2 regions of the Streptomyces sp. MAI_2237 genome follow, and region 2 is predicted to be linked to the other one. Evidence: riboswitches for the same ligand, from Rfam matches in the RefSeq annotation. Region 2 holds a riboswitch; the other holds the start of a gene.
What was found. A riboswitch is a leader RNA that binds a small molecule or an ion and turns the genes downstream of it on or off. The one in region 2 is predicted to bind glycine.

Region 1 (4,141 bases), on a different contig from region 2:
CCGACGAGCTGGCGCGGCGGCGCAACCGGGCCGTCTGAGGCGGGAGCGACGGCGGTCCGGCCGTCGTACGGGTGCATTGTCAGTGCCGTAGGGCAGCATCGGACATGTGAGAAACGCGCCCACGATCCTGCATCTCGACATGGATGCCTTCTACGCCTCGGCGGAGCAGGCGTCCAAGCCGAGTCTGCGAGGGAAGGCCGTGGTCGTCGGCGGACTGGGACCGCGCGGGGTCGTGGCGACGGCCTCGTACGAGGCGCGGGTGTTCGGGGTGCGGTCCGCGATGCCGATGGCCCAGGCGCGGCGGCTGGCGCCGAACGCCGCGTATCTGGTGCCGCGCTTCGGGTTCTACCGGGCGATCAGCGAGCAGGTCATGGGCCTCCTGCACGCCCTGTCGCCCCTGGTGGAGCCGCTGAGCCTGGACGAGGCGTTCGTGGACCTGGAGGCCGGTGAGGCGGCCTGGGACGCGACGTCGGCGCGGCTGGTGGGGGAGAGGCTGCGGGCGGACATACGGGCCGTCACGGGGCTGACCGGGTCCGTGGGGCTCGCGGCGTCCAAGATGCTCGCGAAGATCGCCTCCGAGGAGGCGAAGCCGGACGGGCTGGTGCTGATCGAGCCCGGGACCGAGCGGGCGATGCTCGGGCCGATGTCGGTGCGGACCCTGCCGGGGGTGGGGCCGGCCACCGGCGACCATCTGCGGCGGGCCGGGATCACCACGGTCGACGACCTCGCCGAGGCCGGCGAGGACGAGCTCGTACGGCTGCTGGGCAAGGCGCACGGGCACGCGCTGCACGCCATGGCCCTGGCCCACGACGACCGGCCCGTGGTGGCCGAGCGGGAGGCCAAGTCGGTGTCCGTCGAGGACACCTACGACGTCGACATCCACGACCGGCTGCGAGTGGGGCTGGAGGTGCAGCGGCTAGCCGACCGGTGTGTGCGGCGGCTGCGGGCGGCGGAGCTGTCGGGGCGGACCATCGTGCTGAAGGTGCGGCGGTACGACTTCTCCACGCTGACCCGGTCGGAGACGCTGCGGGGGCCGACCGACGATCCCGCGGTGGTGCGGGAGGCCGCCGCCCGCTTGCTGGATTCCGTGGACACGACCGGGGGTGTGCGGCTGCTGGGGGTCGGGGTGAGTGGGCTCGCCGACTACACGCAGGAGGACCTGTTCGCCCAGGCGGCCGGGGAAGGGGCTGTGGAGCAGGTCGCGGAGGAGGGGGACCGGCCGGAGGAGCCGGCCGAGGAGCAGGCGGTCGTCGAGCGGCGGTGGCCCGCGGGGCACGATGTGCGGCACGCCGAGTTCGGGCACGGGTGGGTGCAGGGGAGCGGGCTGGGCCGGGTGACCGTGCGCTTCGAGACACCCGTGTCGGAGCCGGGGCGGGTGCGGACGTTCCGGGTCGACGATCCCGACCTGGAGCCGGCCGATCCGTTGCCGCTGGTCGAGGATGCGGCGGGGGTCTCCGCGGAGGGAGTCGGTGCGTGACGGGGCGCGTGGCCGGCTTCAGGCGTCCGCGTCCTCCGTTCCCGCCAGCTTGCCGAAATCGTGGTCCGGGAAGGGAGGCGGGGGTGCCACGTCAAGGCCGTAGTGGTGGTAGAGCTGCAGTTCCTGTTCCGGGGACAGGTGGCGGCCCACGCCGAAATCGGGGGCGTCCTTGATGAGGGAGCGCTCGAAGGGGATGTGGAGGATGCCCTCGACGAGTTCGCTGGGCGCCAGGGGGACGAAGGCATCGCGGGAGAACACGCCGGTGCGTATCGCCGCCCACTCCGGCACGCCGGTCGCGTCGTCGAGGTAGACCTCGTCGACGGTACCGATCTTGGTTCCGTTGCGGTCGAACGCCTTGCGGCCGATCAGGTTGCGCGGATCGATGTCGGTCTGCACGTGCCCTCCTGTTGCTCGCAACTCGTCCTAAGCACTACAAAAGAGCACAACGGGACGTGCGGCCACTCGAAAACACCTGCGACGTGCCCGCTGGTAGGCTGGCAGTGGCTGCTGACCCCGTGCGGGAGAGTCCTCCGGTGAACACCGGAGGCGCCGAAGGAGCAAATCCTCCCCGGAATCTCTCAGGCTCACGTACCGCACGGACGAGGTCACTCTGGAAAGCAGGGCGGGTGTCGACGGCTTCCGCTCTCACCGACGGTGAAAACCGGGCGCCCTCGGGTGGTCCGGTGAAGCTCTCAGGTTGAGATGACAGAGGGGGAGGCCGTCCGGGTACCCGAGCCGTGGTGCCCCTCGAAGGTCGCGTCAGACCAGGAGGCCTCCGCAATGACCGCCCACCGCATTCCGCTCTCCGAGCTCGAACAGGGAATTCCCTTCGAGCAGCGCCACATCGGCCCCGACCACGAGGCACGGGCCAAGATGCTCGCGCAGGTCGGGTACGGCTCGCTGGACGAGTTGACCGCCGCCGCGGTACCGGACGTGATCAAGAACGCCGACGCGCTCGATCTGCCGGGCGCGCGGACCGAGGCCGAGGTGCTCGCCGAGCTCCGTTCGCTCGCCGACCGCAACCAGGTCCTCGACTCCATGATCGGCCTCGGCTACTACGGCACCTTCACCCCGCCGGTGATCCTGCGGAACGTGATGGAGAACCCCGCCTGGTACACGGCCTACACGCCGTACCAGCCGGAGATCTCCCAGGGCCGCCTGGAGGCCCTGCTGAACTTCCAGACCGTGGTCGCCGAATTGACCGGACTGCCCACCTCCGGTGCCTCCCTGCTCGACGAGGGGACGGCGGCCGCCGAGGCCGTGGCGCTGTCCCGGCGCATGGGGAAGAACAAGAAGGGGCTCTTCCTCGTCGACGCGGACACGCTGCCGCAGACCATCGCGGTCATCGAGACCCGTGCCGAGCCCGCGGGCGTGGAGGTCGTGGTCGCCGACCTGAGCGACGGCATCCCGGCGGAGATCGCCTCGCGCGAGATCAACGGCGTGCTGCTCCAGTACCCCGGCGCCTCCGGTGCCGTACGTGACATCAAGCGGGTCATCGACCAGGCGCACGAGCTCGGCGCGCTCGTCACCGTGGCCGCCGACCTGCTCGCGCTGACGCTGCTGAAGTCGCCCGGCGAGCTCGGGGCGGACATCGCCGTCGGCACCACGCAGCGCTTCGGTGTGCCGATGGGCTTCGGCGGGCCGCACGCGGGCTACATGGCCGTACAGGAGAAGTTCGCGCGCAGCCTGCCCGGGCGGCTCGTCGGCGTGTCCGTGGACGCAGACGGGCACAAGGCGTACCGGCTGGCGCTGCAGACCCGTGAGCAGCACATCCGCCGGGAGAAGGCCACCAGCAACATCTGCACGGCACAGGTGCTGCTCGCCGTCATGGCCGGCATGTACGCCGTCTACCACGGGCCGGACGGCCTGAAGGGCATCGCGCGGCGCACCCACCGGTACGCGGCCGTCCTGGCCGAGGGGCTGAGGGCCGGAGGCGTGGAGGTCGTGCACGCCTCCTACTTCGACACCGTGACCACGCGCGTCCCCGGGCAGGCGGCCGAGATCGTCGCCGCCGCGCGGGAGAACGGCGTCAACCTGCGGCTCGTCGACGCCGACCACGTCTCCGTCGCCTGCGACGAGACCACCGGCCGGGCCCAGCTGCGCGCCGTGTGGAGCGCGTTCGGCGTCAAGGGCGACATCGAGGCGCTGGACGCCGTCGTCGAGGACGCCCTGCCGGGCGAGGTGCTGCGCGACGACGACATCCTCACCCACCCCGTCTTCCACCAGCACCGCTCCGAGACCGCGATGCTGCGCTACCTGCGCCGCCTCGCCGACCGGGACTACGCGCTCGACCGCGGCATGATCCCGCTGGGCTCCTGCACCATGAAGCTCAACGCGACCACCGAGATGGAGCCGGTCACCTGGCCCGAGTTCGGGCAGCTGCACCCCTTCGCGCCCGCCGAGCAGGCCCAGGGCTACCTGACGCTCATCCGCGAGCTGGAGGAGCGGCTGGCCGAGGTCACCGGGTACGACAAGGTGTCGCTCCAGCCCAACGCCGGCTCGCAGGGCGAGCTGGCCGGCCTGCTCGCCGTCCGCGGCTACCACCGGGCCAACGGGGACGAGCAGCGCACCGTCTGCCTGATCCCGTCGTCCGCGCACGGCACGAACGCGGCCAGCGCCGTCATGGCGGGCATGAAGGTCGTCGTCGTCAAGACCGCCGAGGAC
Region 2 (4,141 bases):
CAGCCGGCGTTCTGGGCGGTGTACTCGTCGGCGGAGAGCAGGTCGCCCGGCTCCTCGGTGACGCGGACCTTGAACAGCCAGCCGCCTTCGAAGGGGGCCGAGTTGACCAGGGACGGGTCGTTCACCACGTCCTCGTTGATCTCGGTGACCTCACCGGTGACGGGGGAGTACAGGTCGCTGACCGACTTGGTCGACTCCAGCTCGCCGCAGGTCTCGCCCGCGGTCACGCCGGAGCCCACCTCGGGAAGCTGGGCGTAGACGACGTCGCCGAGGGCGTTGGCCGCGAACTCGGTGATGCCGACCGTCGAGACGCCGTCCTCGGCGGCCGACAGCCACTCGTGCTCCTTGCTGTAGCGCAGCTGCTGGGGGTTGCTCATGGCCTGAATTCTCCTGTACGCGCGGGAGTGCTGGTGAATGGGGGACTGCTGGATACGCGAGTGAGCAGGGCGGATGTGCTCGGCGTCACGTCCGTGCGGAAGACCGCCCGGCTCCAGTGTCTACTTCTGCCGCTTGTAGAAGGGCAGTGCCACGACCTCGTACGGCTCATGGGTGCCCCGGATGTCCACGCCGACCCCGGGCGTGCCCGGCGCCGCGTGCGCGGCGTCGACGTAGGCCATGGCGATCGGCTTGCCCAGCGTGGGGGAGGGGGCGCCGGAGGTGACCTCGCCGATCACCTCGCCGCCGGCGACGACCGGGTACCCGGCGCGCGGCACCCGGCGGCCCTCGGCGACCAGGCCCACCAGGACGCGCGGGGGATTCTCCTGCGACCGCGCGGCGGCCGCCTCCAGGGCCTCGCGGCCCACGAAGTCGCCCTCCTTGTCGAACTTCACCACCCGGCCGAGACCGGCGTCGAAGGGAGTCAGTTCGGTGTTCAGCTCGTGCCCGTACAGCGGCATGCCCGCCTCCAGGCGCAGGGTGTCCCGGCAGGACAGCCCGCAGGGGACGAGCCCGGCGCCCTCGCCGGCCTTGGTCAGCGCCTGCCACAGCTCGACGGCGTGTTCGGGCCGCACGAACAGCTCGAAGCCGTCCTCGCCGGTGTAGCCGGTGCGCGCGATGAGCGCGGGGACGCCGGCGACCGTGCCCGGCAGGCCGGCGTAGTACTTCAGGCCGTCGAGGTCGGCGTCGGTGAGGGAGGCGAGGATGCCGGGCGACTCGGGGCCCTGCACGGCGATCAGCGCGTAGGCGTCCCGGTCGTCGCGCACCTCGGCGTCGAAGCCGGCGGCCCGCTCGGTGAGGGCGTCCAGCACCACCTGGGCGTTGGAGGCGTTGGCGACGACCATGTACTCGGTCTCGGCGAGCCGGTAGACGATCAGGTCGTCCAGGATGCCGCCGTCGGCGCGGCAGATCATGGTGTAGCGGGCGCGGCCCACGCCGACCGAGGCGATGTTGCCGACCAGGGCGTGGTTCAGCAGGGCGGCGGCCTGCGGGCCGGTCACGGTGATCTCCCCCATGTGGGAGAGGTCGAAGAGGCCGGCCTTCGTGCGGACGGCGAGGTGCTCGTCGCGCTCGGAGCCGTAGCGCAGCGGCATGTCCCAGCCGGCGAAGTCGGTCATCGTCGCGCCCAGCGAGCGATGCAGGGCATCGAGCGCGGTACGGCGGATTTCGGTACTGCTCATCGGACGGTCGTCTCCCAGGGCGTCGGACATGACGGACGGAGTCATGACGGGCGAGGTCGTTCCTCCCCATCTGTCATCGGAACCTGAGAGGTTCGCCATGACCGCGGACGGCATGGCTTGCACCGTGGGTGGGACCGCCGAGGACGGCGGCCCGCTTTTCAGATGTGCCTCGCCCGCGCGGTAACGGGGCCTGAGAGATTCAAGGGAGGGACTTGCTCCTTCGGCGCCCCAGCGACGCAGACGTGCTGGGGACTCTCCCGCGCGGATTCAAACGGCCGGTATGCAGTTGGCGCGCACATCATTGCACGCCCCGCCCGGCCGGTGGCAGGCCGCATCTGTAACAGGGCTGTGGCGGGAAACGAACCGAACCGCGAGAGATCCTGCATTACCTTCTCTTTACAAACAGTGGGGAGAAGCTTTCCTGACCCCGCAGGAAGGACGATCACGGTGAACAGGACCACGGTGTACGCCACGACCTCGGCCCTCGCACTGCCCGAACAGTCCGCGGCCCCGGCTCGCGAGCGGTGCGGCCGGGTCCCGGCGCCGGTCGTCCGCGACCTCCGTGACCGCTCGGGCCGCAGCCCGCACACCCTGCTCTTCGGCCCCCGCGACGTCGTCGTCGTCACCGGCCTGCCCGGCAGCGGCAAGTCCACGCTGATGCACCGCGCGGTGCGCGGGACGCGCGTCGACTCCCAGGACACCCGGGACCGCTGGGAGGCCCGCGCCCCGCGCCTGCTGCCGTACGGCGTCTACCGCCCCCTGGTCCGCCTCGCCCACTTCGCCGGTCTGCGCCGGGTCCTGCGCCGGGGTGGAGGCGTCGTCGTGCACGACTGCGGCACCCAGGCCTGGGTCCGCGACTGGCTGGCCCGCGAGGCCCGCCGCCGGGGCGGCGCCCTGCACCTGCTGCTGCTCGACGTCACCCCGCGCACCGCGCTGGAGGGCCAGCGCGAGCGCGGCCGGGGGGTCTCCCGCTACGCCTTCCTGCGCCACCGCACCGCGGCCGCCCGCCTCATCCGCTCCGTCGAGCGCGGGGACCTCCCCGCGGGCGTCACCTCGGCCCTCCTCGTGGACCGCCCGGCGGCGGACGCCCTCACCACCATCACCTTCACGGCCTGACCCGCCCCCGACCCCGCCCCGACTCATGGCACGCGCCGGCCCCGCACCACACTGTCTCCAACTCGCGGCGAGGTCCGCCCCACAGCGGCTCGGGCTCGGTTTGCGGCGCGTTCCGTCCCGCGGCGGCTCGGGTTCGGCTTGGGGTGCGTTACGTCCCGCGGCGGCTTGGGCTTGGCTTGCGGCGTGGTCCCGCGGCGGCTCGGGTTCGGCTTGGGGTGCGTTCCGTCCGGCAGCTGCTTGGGCTCGGTTTGCGGCGCGTTCCGTCCGGCAGCGGCTCGGGTTCGGCTTGGGGTGCGTTCCGTCCGGCAGCTGCTTGGGCTTGGCTTGCGGCGCGTTCCGTCCGGCAGCGGCTCGGGTCCGGCTTGGGGTGCGTTCCGTCCGGCAGCGGCTTGGGCTCGGTTTGCGGCGCGATTCGCCCCGCGGCGGCTCGGGCTCGGCTCGTGGCCTGCGTCGCCCGGCGGGGGCCCGCGCCCGGTTCCTGAGCCCGCGTCGCCCGGTGGGGGCCCGGGCCCGGTTCCTGGCCCGCGCCCGGTTCGCGACCCGACGCACCGCGGGCCGTGCCTCACCCGGGGCCCGGCCCCTGCGAGCCGGGCCGTGCGCGGAAAGGGGCCGCTGTCGGCGGTACCCGCTAGCCTTGCCAGCCTCAGCAGTGGTTCTCAGCAGGCGGTCGTAGACAGATGGACTTCCCAGCGGATCTCCCCGCGGACTTTCCCACGCAGGCGCACCCCCATCCGCACGGCGGCTGGCCCGGCAACGAGCTGGAGGAGGTGCTGTCGGCCTCCCTCGGCGTCCCCTCCGCCGGCGGCCGGATCATCGAGGTGCTCGGCCGCAGCTACCTGTGGATCCCGCTGCCCAACGGCGGGGCGCAGACCGGCCCCGTCGACCTGCCCACCATGGAGATCGAGGGCCAGGCCTTCGTCCCGGTCTTCAGCTCCGAGGAGCAGTTCCGGCAGGTCGTCGGCAGCCACATGGCGTACACCGTCGCCCCGGCGGTCGACTTCGCCCGCGGCCTGCCGCCGCAGGTGGGCCTCTTCGTGAACCCCGACGGCGTGGTCGGCATCCCGCTGCCGCCCGCCGGGGTCGCCGAGCTGTGCCGGGTGGGCCGCACCCCCCTCGACGGCCCCGCCTCCGGCGGCCGGGTCAAGCTCTACGAGCCGGACTGGCAGGACGACCCGGTCGACTTCCTGGCCGCGGCGTCGGCGGAGTTCGCGGAGACGGGCGTGGTCGTCACGGCCCGCCGCTGCCTCGCGGCCGTGGAGACGGCCGACCCGGTCATGTTCGTCGGCGTGGAGCTCTCCCAGTGGGAGGGCGACCTCAGGGCCCTGCCGCTGCAGGCGCTGGAGAGAGCGGTGACCCGGATCCCCACCCAGTGGCCGGTCAACCTGGTCCTCCTGGACGTCACGGACGAC

Region 1: it holds a riboswitch for glycine, as region 2 does, so the genes downstream of both, gcvP (aminomethyl-transferring glycine dehydrogenase) here and gcvT (glycine cleavage system aminomethyltransferase GcvT) in region 2, are expected to answer to the same signal.

What each region holds. Positions count from the first base shown of each region.
Region 1 covers NZ_JAJPGQ010000001.1:76,100-80,240, reverse strand. Annotated here, with positions in the region: gene LN251_RS00400 (MerR family transcriptional regulator) at 1-38, shown strand, start outside; gene LN251_RS00395 (DNA polymerase IV) at 107-1,477, shown strand; gene LN251_RS00390 (PRC-barrel domain-containing protein) at 1,496-1,873, opposite strand; glycine riboswitch at 1,986-2,081, shown strand; partial or broken gene gcvP (aminomethyl-transferring glycine dehydrogenase) at 2,258-4,141, shown strand, end outside.
Region 2 covers NZ_JAJPGQ010000003.1:2,326,927-2,331,067, forward strand. Annotated here, with positions in the region: gene gcvH (glycine cleavage system protein GcvH) at 1-377, opposite strand, end outside; gene gcvT (glycine cleavage system aminomethyltransferase GcvT) at 498-1,616, opposite strand; glycine riboswitch at 1,677-1,784, opposite strand; glycine riboswitch at 1,785-1,886, opposite strand; gene LN251_RS21225 (AAA family ATPase) at 2,064-2,732, shown strand; gene LN251_RS21230 (enhanced serine sensitivity protein SseB) at 3,410-4,141, shown strand, end outside.